Regions from separate parts of the Streptomyces sp. NPDC086989 genome, predicted to be linked through region 2. Evidence: riboswitches for the same ligand, from Rfam matches in the RefSeq annotation. Region 2 holds a riboswitch; each other region holds the start of a gene.
What was found. A riboswitch is a leader RNA that binds a small molecule or an ion and turns the genes downstream of it on or off. The one in region 2 is predicted to bind cobalamin.

Region 1: it holds a riboswitch for cobalamin, as region 2 does, so the genes downstream of both, cobN (cobaltochelatase subunit CobN) here and ACIPK4_RS05550 (energy-coupling factor ABC transporter permease) in region 2, are expected to answer to the same signal.
Region 3: it holds a riboswitch for cobalamin, as region 2 does, so the genes downstream of both, ACIPK4_RS37755 (aldehyde dehydrogenase family protein) here and ACIPK4_RS05550 (energy-coupling factor ABC transporter permease) in region 2, are expected to answer to the same signal.

The regions. Positions count from the first base shown of each region.
Region 1 is NZ_JBIVAL010000016.1:45,277-49,242, reverse strand. It holds gene ACIPK4_RS31860 (precorrin-8X methylmutase) at 1-395, opposite strand, end outside; gene cobG (precorrin-3B synthase) at 392-1,708, opposite strand; cobalamin riboswitch at 2,055-2,192, shown strand; gene cobN (cobaltochelatase subunit CobN) at 2,226-3,966, shown strand, end outside.
Region 2 is NZ_JBIVAL010000002.1:396,748-400,713, reverse strand. It holds gene ACIPK4_RS05560 (L-serine ammonia-lyase) at 1-362, shown strand, start outside; gene ACIPK4_RS05555 (SsgA family sporulation/cell division regulator) at 636-1,049, shown strand; cobalamin riboswitch at 1,265-1,491, shown strand; gene ACIPK4_RS05550 (energy-coupling factor ABC transporter permease) at 1,519-2,214, shown strand; gene ACIPK4_RS05545 (energy-coupling factor ABC transporter substrate-binding protein) at 2,220-2,582, shown strand; gene cbiQ (cobalt ECF transporter T component CbiQ) at 2,586-3,335, shown strand; gene ACIPK4_RS05535 (energy-coupling factor ABC transporter ATP-binding protein) at 3,332-3,966, shown strand, end outside.
Region 3 is NZ_JBIVAL010000029.1:18,696-22,661, forward strand. It holds gene ACIPK4_RS37745 (short-chain fatty acyl-CoA regulator family protein) at 1-829, shown strand, start outside; gene ACIPK4_RS37750 (cobalamin-binding protein) at 839-1,753, opposite strand; cobalamin riboswitch at 1,802-1,987, shown strand; partial or broken gene ACIPK4_RS37755 (aldehyde dehydrogenase family protein) at 2,179-2,472, shown strand; partial or broken gene ACIPK4_RS37760 (5-methyltetrahydropteroyltriglutamate--homocysteine S-methyltransferase) at 2,465-3,607, opposite strand; cobalamin riboswitch at 3,699-3,854, opposite strand.

The DNA of each region.
Region 1 (3,966 bases), on a different contig from region 2:
AGGCCGCGGTCGCGCCAGACCTCGAGGGCGGCGGCGCTGCGGGTGGTGCCCATCTTCGCGGCGAGGGCCGGTACGGCCGGATCGGAGAGGGTGCAGATCACCTCGTTGTCGGCGGGCAGCCGCTTGCGGGTGACGCCGCTGGCGACCATCTGCACGTCGCAGAGGATCGGCGCGCCCGCGGTCAGCGCGGCACGCGCGCGGAGCACGACGTCCGGGGTGTAGCCGAGGTCCTGGGGCAGGTCGGTCATTCCGCAGGCGTGAATCATGCGCACCGCGACCTGGGCGACGGAGGCGGGCAGCCCGGAGAGGTCCGCCTCGGCGCGGATCGTGGCAAAGGACTGGCGGTAGATCGCCGCGCCGTCCTTCTCGTACTCGAACACTGTGTACTCGCTCATTTCTTCGCTGCGTCGTGGGAGGTGGTGCGGCGTGCGTCCGCGAGGGCCGCGGGAAGTTCGGAGGTGCTCAGGCCGCGGCGCGTGGTGCCGCCGTCCGCGGTGAGGTCGTACCCGGCGGAGGTCGCGACCACGTCCACCCATGCGGTGCCGCGGGGGTGTCCGCAGCGGCGTTCGCAGCCGGACCAGTGCACGGGCAGCTGGTGCTGCGGGCCGGTGGCCCGTACTGCGACGACGGTGTGCGCGTCGGCGCGGACGTCCGCGCGGGACTTCGCGCAACCGGGGCGGCCCGTACAGGCGGTGACGGACCGCCAGGGGTCGTCGGGGGCGGTGATCAGCCCGGCCTCCGCGAGGCCGGCGAGTTCCTGCACGGCGGTGCGGGCGGGCAGGCCGGGGACGATGACACCGCGCCAGGGCGTGAGGCGGACCCGGCCGGTGAGGCCGGCCAGGCGGCGCCACTGCGCGGTGGTCAGCCGGCCGAGCGGGGCCGACACGCTGAGCGCGGTGCTGCCGTCGGGGCCCTCGACCAGGCCGGGCCCGGGCGCCGGCCCGTGCGGGGCGGCGGCATCCCGTACGGGGGTGGCCGCGATCCCGGCGGCGCCCAGCCGGTCCGCCAACGCGGCGGACTCCAGGGCGTGTTCGGCGGGCAGTTCGGCGACCCGCCAGGCGCGGGTGCCCGCTTCGAGGGCCGCGTCGAGGAAGTACGCGGCGGCTTCGAGGGCGGCCCGGGGCGCGTCGGCGGCGGCCACGAGCAGCGCGTCGGCCGGGTCGGCCGTCCACAGCAGGGCCCGGCCCCCGTCACGGGCGGCCAGGCTGACATCGGCGGCGAGCGAGGTCACGTCGCCGCGGCCGTCGTCGAGGGCGAACAGGAACCGTCCGGAGAGCCCCGCCGCGGGCGCGCTCGCGCAGAGCAGCCGGTCCAGCTCCGCGACCCAGGGGGCCACGTCGGGCAGCCCGCGCCCGTCCAGGCCGGTCAGCGGCGAGGCGACGATGTTGCGGACCCGCTCGTGGGTGGGCGCGGGCAGCAGACCGGCACGGACGAGCACGTCCTGCAGCTCGCCGCCGCAGCCCGCACCGAGCCCGCGCAGTTGGGCGTTGCCGCGCGAGGTGAGGTCGACGTGTCCGTCGCCGAGCCGGTCGGCGGCATCCGCCAGCAGCAGGGCCGCGTCCTCGTCGAGCAGCCCGCCGGGGATCCGCACGCGCGCGAGGAACCCGTCGTCCGCCGCGTGGAGCCGCAGCGCACCGGGACAGGCGTCACCGCGGTCACGTATGACGGGTTCGTCCCGCGATGCGGCGGAAGGGGGCTGGGGCGGCATGGCGGCGAGCATACCCACGATTCCCCCGCCCCGGCCTGTGGCCGTCACCACCCCGCCGACCTGCCGGGACGGCACGGCGCCGGCAAGGCGTGCACGAACTGCCGATACGGCCCCGGCACACGGCGCCGGCATCCGGCGCCCGGCGCAACGCGCCGCCGGGCAGCGGCCCGCGCCGGCGCGGGCACTGCCGCGGTGCGGGGCGCCGGGCGTCGGCGGTGCGGAGTGCCGGGCGCCCGGCGGCGCGTGGTGCCGACGGCGGCGCGGAGTGCCGGCATCCGGCGGTCCGGCGCGAGGGGCCGGTGTGTCCCGGGCCGGGCACCCCCACTCCCGGCCTGGGGGAACGGCCCCTAAGATGACCAGCGGCGGAGCCACGTGGCCCCGCCGGGAGGAAGCCCGGTGCGAATCCGGCGCGGTCCCGCCACTGTGAATCCTGCGGAGCAACCCGTCGGGTGAGTCAGGAACTCCCGCTGTTCTCACTGCCCGGGGCGCGGAAACCCCGAGGAAGGCCTGCCGCCGCATGATCCTGCTGCTGTCGACGTCCGACACCGATCTGCTCAGCGCCCGCGCCGCCGCGGACGGCCCCGTGCCGTACCGGTTCGCGAACCCCTCCCGCCTTCCCCTCGACGACCTCCCCGCCCTGCTCGACGGCGTCGACCTGGTCGTCGTACGCCTCCTCGGCGGACTGCGCGCCTGGCAGGACGGGCTCGACCTGCTCCTGTCTCCCGAGCAGACCCGTCCGGTGGTGGTCCTCACCGGCGAACAGGCCCCGGACGCCCAGCTGATGGAGGCCTCCACGGTCCCGATCGGCATCGCCGCCGAGGCGCACGCCTACCTCGCCCACGGCGGCCCCGCCAACCTGGACCAGCTGGCCCGGTTCCTCTCCGACACCGTGCTGCTCACCGGCCACGGCTTCGAGCCGCCCGCCGCCGCGCCGACCTGGGGTCCGCTGGAGCGCACCCCCGTACGCCCGTACGGTCCGCGGATCGCCGTGCTGTACTACCGCGCCCACCAGATGAGCGGCAACACCGCGTTCGTGCACGCCCTGTGCGACGCGATCGTGGAGACCGGCGGCACGCCCGTACCGCTGTACGTGTCCTCCCTGCGCACTCCGGAGCCGGAGCTGCTCGCCGAGCTGGAGTCGGCGGACGCGATCGTCACCACGGTCCTCGCGGCCGGTGGCACCAAGCCCGCCACCGCCTCGGCGGGCGGCGACGACGAGTCCTGGGACGCGGGCGCGCTGGCCGCGCTCGGCGTGCCGATCCTCCAGGCCCTGTGCCTGACCGGTTCGCGCAGCGCCTGGGAGGAGAACGACGAGGGCCTCTCCCCGCTCGACGCCGCGACGCAGGTCGCCGTCCCCGAGTTCGACGGCCGTCTGATCACCGTCCCGTTCTCCTTCAAGGAGCTCGACGAGGACGGCCTGCCCGCGTACGTGGCCGACCCCGAGCGGGCCGCCCGCGTCGCCGGCATCGCCGTCCGGCACGCCCGGCTGCGGCACATCGAGCGCCGCGACAAGAAGATCGCGCTCGTCCTGTCCGCGTACCCCACCAAGCACTCCCGCATCGGCAACGCGGTCGGCCTCGACACCCCGGCCAGCGCCGTGGAGCTGCTGCGCACCCTCATCGCGGGCGGCTACGACTTCGGCCCCGTCGAGGACATCCCGGGCCTGGTCTCCGGTGACGGCGACGAGCTGATCCGCGCCCTGATCGAGGCCGGCGGCCACGACCAGGACTGGCTGACCGAGGAGCAGCTGGCCCGCAACCCGGTCCGCATCCCGGCCGCCGACTACAAGCGGTGGTACGCGCAGCTCCCGGCCGAGCTGCGCGAGAGCGTCGAGGAGCACTGGGGCGAGGCCCCGGGCAACATGTTCGTGGACCGCTCGGCGAACCCGGAGGGCGACATCGTCCTCGCGGCGCTGCGCCGCGGCAACCTGCTCATCCTGATCCAGCCGCCGCGCGGCTTCGGCGAGAACCCGATCGCGATCTACCACGACCCGGACCTGCCGCCCTCGCACCACTACCTGGCCGCGTACCGCTGGATCCAGGCGAGCGCGCAGGACGGCGGCTTCGGCGCCGACGCGATGATCCACCTGGGCAAGCACGGCAACCTGGAGTGGCTGCCCGGCAAGAACGCCGGCCTGTCGGCGGCCTGCGCGCCCGACGCCGCCCTCGGCGACCTCCCCCTGATCTACCCGTTCCTGGTCAACGACCCGGGCGAGGGCACCCAGGCCAAGCGCCGCGTGCACGCCACCCTGGTCGACC
Region 2 (3,966 bases):
CCGAGGTCGGCTGCCAGGGCGAGGTCGGCTCGGCCTGCTCGATGGCGGCGGGCGCCCTCGCCGAGGTCCTGGGCGGCACCCCGGAGCAGGTGGAGAACGCGGCCGAGATCGGCATGGAGCACAATCTGGGCCTGACCTGCGACCCGGTCGGCGGCCTGGTCCAGATCCCGTGCATCGAGCGCAACGGCATGGCGGCGGTCAAGGCCGTCACGGCGGCCAAGATGGCGATGCGCGGCGACGGCACGCACAAGGTGTCCCTCGACAAGGTCATCAAGACCATGAAGGAGACGGGCGCCGACATGAAGATCAAGTACAAGGAGACCGCCCGCGGCGGCCTGGCCGTGAACGTCATCGAGTGCTGACCCGGCGCCGCTGACGCCGCAAGGGGTCCCACGCACCGCGTCGGGCCCCTTCCCGCGGCTCGCTCCTGCCCGACCCCGTCCCGTGACGGACCGGTGACCCTGCGGCCCGCCCTCCCCCCGGAGGGCGGGCCGCTCCGCGTTCCTGTGACACAACGGGTCCAGCGGCCCGCGGAGTCGGGACCTTCGGCCCACGGGGGGCGGCCGGACGGTGGGCTAGCTTGCCCGGGGGAGCCGCGGGCAGGCGGGACGAGACACGACAGAGAGGCGCAGCGCATGGACGACCACGGCATCGAGTACCGCGTCCTCCCGCTCCGGCTGGAGGCCTCCCCGGAGCCCATACCGGTGCACGGGGCCTTCACGTACCGCCGCGACCGGCCCTACGAGCTGGTGCTCGACTTCCGGGGCGCCGGGGTCCAGCTGGCGCACTGGGTGTTCTCCCGGGACCTGCTGCTGGACGGGGAGACCCGCGGGACGGGCGAGGGGGACGTCCGGGTGTGGCCGCAGTGGCGGGGCCGCGAGCCGCGCGTCCTGCTCGCCTTCAGCAACGGGGTGCAGAGCTGCGTGGTGTCCGCCCGGGCGCGGGACGTACGCGCACTGTGCCGACGGCTGGTCGACCTGGTGCCGCGGGGCGAGGAACAGCGGCACTACGACCTCGACACCGAGCTGAGCACCCTCCTGCCCCGGTAGGTCCCGCGCGAGGGGGCCTCGGCCGCCGCGCACGCGCCCGAGCGGTTCGTGCTGACGCGCGCCGGTGAGGTGGGGGCGGGCAGGCCCGGTAGTCGGCGGCCACGCCGCCGGCCTGGGCGCCCGCGGGTGGCGCCGCACCGGGCCGCACCCGTTCGGAGCCGGCCGCCGCGGACCGCACCCGTTCGGACCGGGTTGGTACCGGTCCGTCCGTCCGACTAGGGTCAACGGGCCTTGGTGTTCGGGAAACCGGTGCAGAACCGGTGCGGCCCTCGCCACTGTGAACGGGAAGTCCGGCTCCACTCTCCCCCAGACTCCGTCCGGGAGGTGCCCCCCAACGGGAAGCCACTGGGCGGCGCGGAAAGGTTCCGCACCGCCCGGGAAGGCGGAGCCAGGGCGTCAGCACCCGTGAGCCAGGAGACCGGCCGGGGCGCGTTGTCCATCCACGAGGTGCTGGAGAGGTCTCCCAGTCATGCATATAGCCGAGGGGTTCCTGCCCCCCTTGCACGCGGTCGCCTGGGGCGCCGCGTCCGCTCCGTTCGTCGTCCACGGTGTCCGCGCCCTCACCCGTGAGGTGAAGGCCAACCCGGAGAGCACGCTGCTGCTCGGGGCGTCCGGGGCGTTCACGTTCGTCCTGTCGGCGCTGAAGATCCCGTCGGTGACGGGCAGTTGCTCACACCCCACCGGGACCGGGCTCGGCGCGATCCTGTTCCGGCCGCCGATCATGGCGGTGCTCGGCACCATCACCCTGCTCTTCCAGGCCCTGTTGCTCGCGCACGGCGGGCTCACCACCCTGGGCGCGAACGTCTTCTCGATGGCGATCGCCGGCCCCTGGGCCGGGTACGGGGTCTACCTGCTGCTGAAGCGCTTCGACGTCCCGGTGATGGTGACCGTCTTCTTCGGCGCCTTCTTCGCCGACCTGGTCACCTACTGCGTGACCTCCGTTCAGCTGGCGCTGGCGTTCCCGGACCCGGGCAGCGGGTTCCTCGGAGCGCTCGCGAAGTTCGGGGGCATCTTCGCGGTGACGCAGGTGCCGCTCGCGGTCAGCGAGGGTCTGCTGACGGTGCTCGTGATGCGGCTGCTGATGCAGTCCAGCACGTCGGACCTGGTCCGGCTGGGCGTCGCGAAGCCGGTCGGCCGCGGCGAGCGGAAGGCGGCGGCGCTCTGATGGCCATGAACCGGAACACGAAGATCAACGGCCTGTTGCTGCTCCTGGTGGCGGCCCTGGCCGTGCTCCCGCTCGCGCTGGGCCTGGGCGAGGGCAAGGAGGAGCCGTTCGCGGGCGCCGACGCCCAGGCGGAGGCGGCGATCACCGAACTGAAGCCGGACTACGAGCCGTGGTTCTCGCCGCTGTACGAACCCCCCTCCGGGGAGGTGGAGTCGGCGCTGTTCGCCCTCCAGGCGGCACTCGGCGCGGGCGTGCTCGCGTACTACTTCGGCGTCCGCAAGGGCCGCCGGCAGGGCGCGGCCGCGGCGACTGCTGCCGGCGCCGACCCCTCCGCCACCGCCGCCGACCGCGCCGCCGCGGAGTCGTAGGCGGTGCTCCCGATCGACGTGGCGGCGCACGGCAGCCGCTGGCGCCGCCGCCATCCGCTGGAGAAGGCCCTGCTGGGGCTCGGGCTGACGGTCACCGCCGTGTGCCTGCCGCCCTGGCCCGGCGGGCCGCTGGTCGCCGCGGCGACGCTCGCCGTGCTCCTCGGCCCGGCCGGTGTGGCCGGGCGGCAGCTGTGGCGGGCGTTCCGGATCCCGCTGGGCTTCTGCTTCACCGGGGCGCTGCCCCTGCTGGTCTCCGTCGGCGGGCCGGCCGGGTTCGTCTCGCTCGCGCCCGACGGCCCCCGGCAGGCCGCGGAGCTGCTGCTGCGGACCTCGGCGGCTTCGCTCGGCGTGCTGCTGTTCGCGTTCACCACCCCGGTCTCGGACGTCCTGCCGAGGCTCGTCCGGGCCGGGGTGCCTGCGCCGGTGGTGGACGTGGCCCTGGTCATGTACCGGATCGGCTTCCTGCTGCTGGATTCCATGGCGCAGGTACGGCGCGCCCAGGCGGCCCGTCTGGGCCAGGCCGGGCGGGCCGCGGTGTGGCGTTCGCTGGCCGGGCTCGCCGCGACCTCGTTCGTACGGGCCTTCGATCGTGCGGCGCGGCTCCAGGTGGGCCTGGCCGGGCGCGGCTACGACGGCGCCCTGCGGGTCCTCGTGCCCGAGGCGGCCCTGTCGTGGCGGTTCGTGGCGGCGTCGGGGGCGCTGCTGGCGGCCCTGATCACCCTGACTCTCACCCTGAAGGGGCTGTACCTGTGAACCCGTTGGTGGAACTGGCCGGCGCGGGCTACGCGTACGAGGACGGCCCGGCGGTCCTGTCCGGCGTGGACTTCGCCATCGCGCCGGACCGGGCGCTGGTCCTGCTGGGCCGCAACGGCAGCGGCAAGACCACGCTGATGCGGCTGCTGAGCGGTGGCCTGCGGCCGGGCTCGGGGGCGCTGCGCCTCGACGGCGCGGCGGTCTCGTACGACCGGGCGGGGCTGACCCGGCTGCGGACGGCGGTGCAGCTGGTGGTCCAGGACCCGGACGACCAGCTGTTCGCGGCGTCGGTGGAACAGGACGTGTCGTTCGGGCCGATGAACCTCGGGCTGCCCGCCGCGGAGGTGCGGGAGCGGGTGGACGCGGCACTCGCCGCACTGGACATCACGGCGCTGCGGGACCGCCCGACGCACCTGCTCTCGTACGGGCAGCGCAAGCGCGCGGCGATCGCGGGCGCGGTGGCGATGGCTCCGCGGGTGCTGATCCTGGACGAGCCGACGGCGGGTCTGGACCCGGACGGGCAGGAACGCCTGCTGGACGTCCTGGCGGGGCTGCGCTCGGCCGGCACGACGGTGGTGATGGCGACGCACGACGTCGACCTGGCGGTCCGCTGGGCCGACGACGCGGCGGT
Region 3 (3,966 bases), on a different contig from region 2:
CGCCGACTCGGACCGCCTCCACCACTTCGACGGCCGTACCCGTGTCCTGCACCTGTCCGGCCGACTGCGGCCGGGCCAGCAGGCGTTCCGGATGGCCACCCAGCTCGCCCTGCTGGAGTACGGGGCGGAGCTGGACCGGCTGGCCGCCGAGGACTTCTCCCAGGGCTCCCCCGCACACCGCCTGGCCCGGATCGGCATCGCAAACTACTTCGCCGCCGCGCTGATCCTCCCGTACGGCGCCTTCCACCAGGCCACCGAGGAGTTCCGCTACGACATCGAACGCCTCACCGACCACTTCGGGATCGGCTACGAGACCGTCTGCCACCGCCTCAGCACCCTCCAACGCCCCAGGCTGCGCGGGGTCCCCTTCTCCTTCGTCCGAGTCGACCGTGCTGGCAACATGTCCAAGCGACAGTCCGCCACCGGATTCCACTTCTCCCGCGCCGGCGGCACCTGCCCGCTGTGGAACGTCTACGAGGCCTTCGCCGCGCCCGGCCGCATCCACGTACAGATCGCCTCCATGCCGGACGGCCAGCGGTACTTGTGGACCGCCCGCGCCGTCACCCGGCACCGCGGCGGCTGGGGCGAGCCCGGCAAGACGTTCGCGATCGGCCTGGGCTGCGAGATCCGACACGCGCCCCGGCTCGTGTACTCCGACGGCCTCGACCTCGACAACGCCTCGGCAGCCACCCCCATCGGGATGGGGTGCCGACTCTGCGAACGGCTCGACTGCCCGCAGCGCGCGGTTCCGCCCCTCGGCCGCCCGCTCGCGGTCGACGAGAACAGCAGCACCTTCATCCCCTACCCCGTCGCCCACGACCGGGGGTGACCACAAGGCTCAGCCCAGCCGGCGCGCTTCCGCCGCGGTCACCGGGTCCCCCGCACGCACCCCGTGGAGCACGTGGGCGAGCACCTCGGCGCCGCGGACCACGCGGGGGCCCGGCCGGTTGAAGTACGCGGGGCCGTCCAGGACCCACACCTCCCCCGCGCGTACGGCGGGCAGCTCGTCCCAGCCGGGTAGCGAGGTGAGCAGGTCGAGCTCCGTCAGGGTCCGCTCGGGCGGGAAGCCGCACGGCAGGACGAGGACCACCTCCGGACGCGCCGCCCGTACCGCCTCCCACGTCATCGGTGTGGTGTGCTCGCCCGGCTCGGCCAGCAGCGGCTCGCCGCCCGCCGCGGCGATCTGTTCGGGTACCCAGTGGCCGGCGGGCCACAGCGGGTCGAGCCACTCGATGGCCACCACCCGGGGCCTCGGCCGGCCCTCCGTAAGGCGCCGCACCTCGGCGAGCCGGCCCCACAGCTCGGCGCGGCGCCGCTCGGCCCGCTCCCGTACCCCCAGCAGGTCGCCCACGGCGACCAGGCAGTCCAGCACGTCGTCGAGGGTCTTCGGCTCCAGGCTCAGGACCCGAGGCCCGGCGTCCATGACGCGCACCGCCCGGGTGACGCTCTCGTAGGAGACGGCGCAGACCTGGCAGAGGTCCTGGGTGAGCAGGACCTCCGGTGCGAGCGCGGCGAGAGCTTCGGTGTCCAGGGTGTAGAGCGAGGAGCCGGAATGCGCAGAGCCGCCGACGGCCTGGGAGATCTCCCGGCTGCTGAGTGCGTCCGCGTCGAACTCGGCGCGGGTGACGACGGGTACGGAGGCCACCGCGGCCGGCGGCCAGTCGCATTCGTGGGTGCGTCCGACCAGGTCGGCGACGAGCCCGAGGTCCGCCACGATGTCCGTGGCCGCCGGGAGCAGGGAGACGATGCGCATGCTCCGACTGTAGGCGCACTCGAGTGGCGGGTCTGGATTTACTAGGACGTCCAACTATATGTTCGTGGCACAAGGTCCGCGGTGCAGGGAAGCCGGTGCAAAACCGGCACGGTCCCGCCACTGTGACCGGGGAGTGTGCTGCCATCCACACGCCACTGACGAAGTCTGTCGGGAAGGCGGGCGGCACGCGGAGATCCGGGAGTCAGGATACCGGCCGCGGATGTTCCGTGTTGTCCACGAGGATGGAGCAGACACGCATGGCACCAGTTTGTACCCACGACCCTGGTGATCCGGCGGAGCGCACGCACACCACATCCGTGCGCTCGTAGTTCTCACGGCTTTCCGCAGCGGTGCACTCCCATCCGGGTGCCGTGCGCCGGTTCGCCGTGCCATCCCCGGATCCAACCTGACGAGAGCAGGCATCCATGGTCCGTGAACTCACCCCTTTCATCGGGGGAAAGCACACCACCGGCACCTCCGGTCTCTTCGCCGACGTGTACGACCCGAACACCGGCACCGTTCAGGCCCGCGTACCGCTGGCCGGGCGCGCCGACACCGAGGCGGCGATCGCCAACGCCGAGGAGGCGCAGGCGGAGTGGGGCCAGTGGAACCCCCAGCGCCGGGCCCGCGTCCTGCTGCGTTTCCTCCAGCTCGTCGAGGGCGAGCGGGAAAACCTGGCCCGGATGTTGTCGGCCGAGCACGGCAAGACGGTCGCCGACGTGTCCGTGCCCTGAGCCAGGCCGCGGGCCAGGACGGCGATCTCCCGTGTCTTCTGCCGGGCGAATGCGAGCCATCGACGGATCTGCGGGTCGAGGTCGCGCTCGACGCCGGCGTCCAGCGGAACGTGCAGCAGGGAGCAGGAGGCGGTGACGTCCACCCGGTCGGCGAGGCCGAGCAGCGTGCCCAGGGTGGCGAGGGACTTCTGGTAGTCGTTGATCCAGATGTTGCGGCCGTTGACGACCCCCGCGACGAGCCTCTTGCCGGGCAGACCACCGACCGCCGCGAGGTCGTCCAGGTTGGCCGCCCCCGCTTCGGTGAAGTCGAGCGCCAGGCCCTCGACCGGAGCCTTGGCCAGCACGGGCAGCGCCTCGCCCAGCCGGCCGAAGTACGAGGCCACCAGCAGCTTCGGCCGGTCCGGGAGGCCGCCGAGGTCGCGGTAGGCGCGGGCGGCAGCATTCAGGTCGGCCGGGGTGCGGTCCTGGACGAGGGCGGGCTCGTCGAGCTGCACCCACTCGGCGCCGGCGGCGCGCAGGTCGGCGAGCACCTGGGCGTAGACCGGGAGCAGCCGATCGAGCAGCGTCAGCGGCTCGAAGTCCGCTGCCACGCCGGGAGCCGGCTTGGCCAACAACAGGTAGGTGATCGGACCGACGAGGACCGGGCGGGCCGTGTACCCGATCGTGACAGCCTCCCCCAATTCCGCCACCTGCTTGGCGGAGTTCGCGGTGAAGACGGTGTCCGGGCCGAGCTCGGGCACCAGGTAGTGGTAGTTCGTGTCGAACCACTTGGTCATCTCCAGCGGCGCCACGTCCTGCGTGCCGCGCGCCATGGCGAAGTAGCCGTCGAGTGCGTCCGTTCGAACCGCCTCGCGGTGGCGGGCGGGGATGGCGCCGACCATGACGCTGGTGTCCAGCACGTGGTCGTAGTACGAGTATTCGCCGGTCGGCACTTCATGGATGCCGCCTCGGCGAGCTGCTGCCAGTTCGATCGGCGCAGGCCGGCCGCGGTCTCCCGGAGGGCATCGGCGGTGGCGCGGCCCTTCCAGTAACCCTCGATGGCCTTCTTCAGCTCACGGTGCCCGCCCTGTCGGGAACGCGAAGGGGTACCGGAAACGGACGGTCTCACCCCGCGCGGCACGCACGGTCGACCGTCTCGCTGTGTACGCCGACCCGCCCACGAGGCCACCGGGATATCCGCACACGGCATCGGCCGGGCGCGGGCAACGGGCAGGTCTTCGGACTCGCGGGCACACCTGCCGGTCTCCAGGCGGGCACCTACTGGCCGTCGCTTCCCAGGACCGTTGTCCGGTCCCAGTGCGTATGACGGCGGTCGTTCCCACTCACCGCTGCGGGGCAGTCCCGGATTCCCACCGGGTTCCCTCTTACGACGCATCCCGCCTGGCGGACGGGGCGAACCAGCTGCACCGGCCACCCTAGGCCGGACGCTCGCTCAGCGGCGACCCGCTTCCACCATCCGGACGCCGAAACGAGACGCAC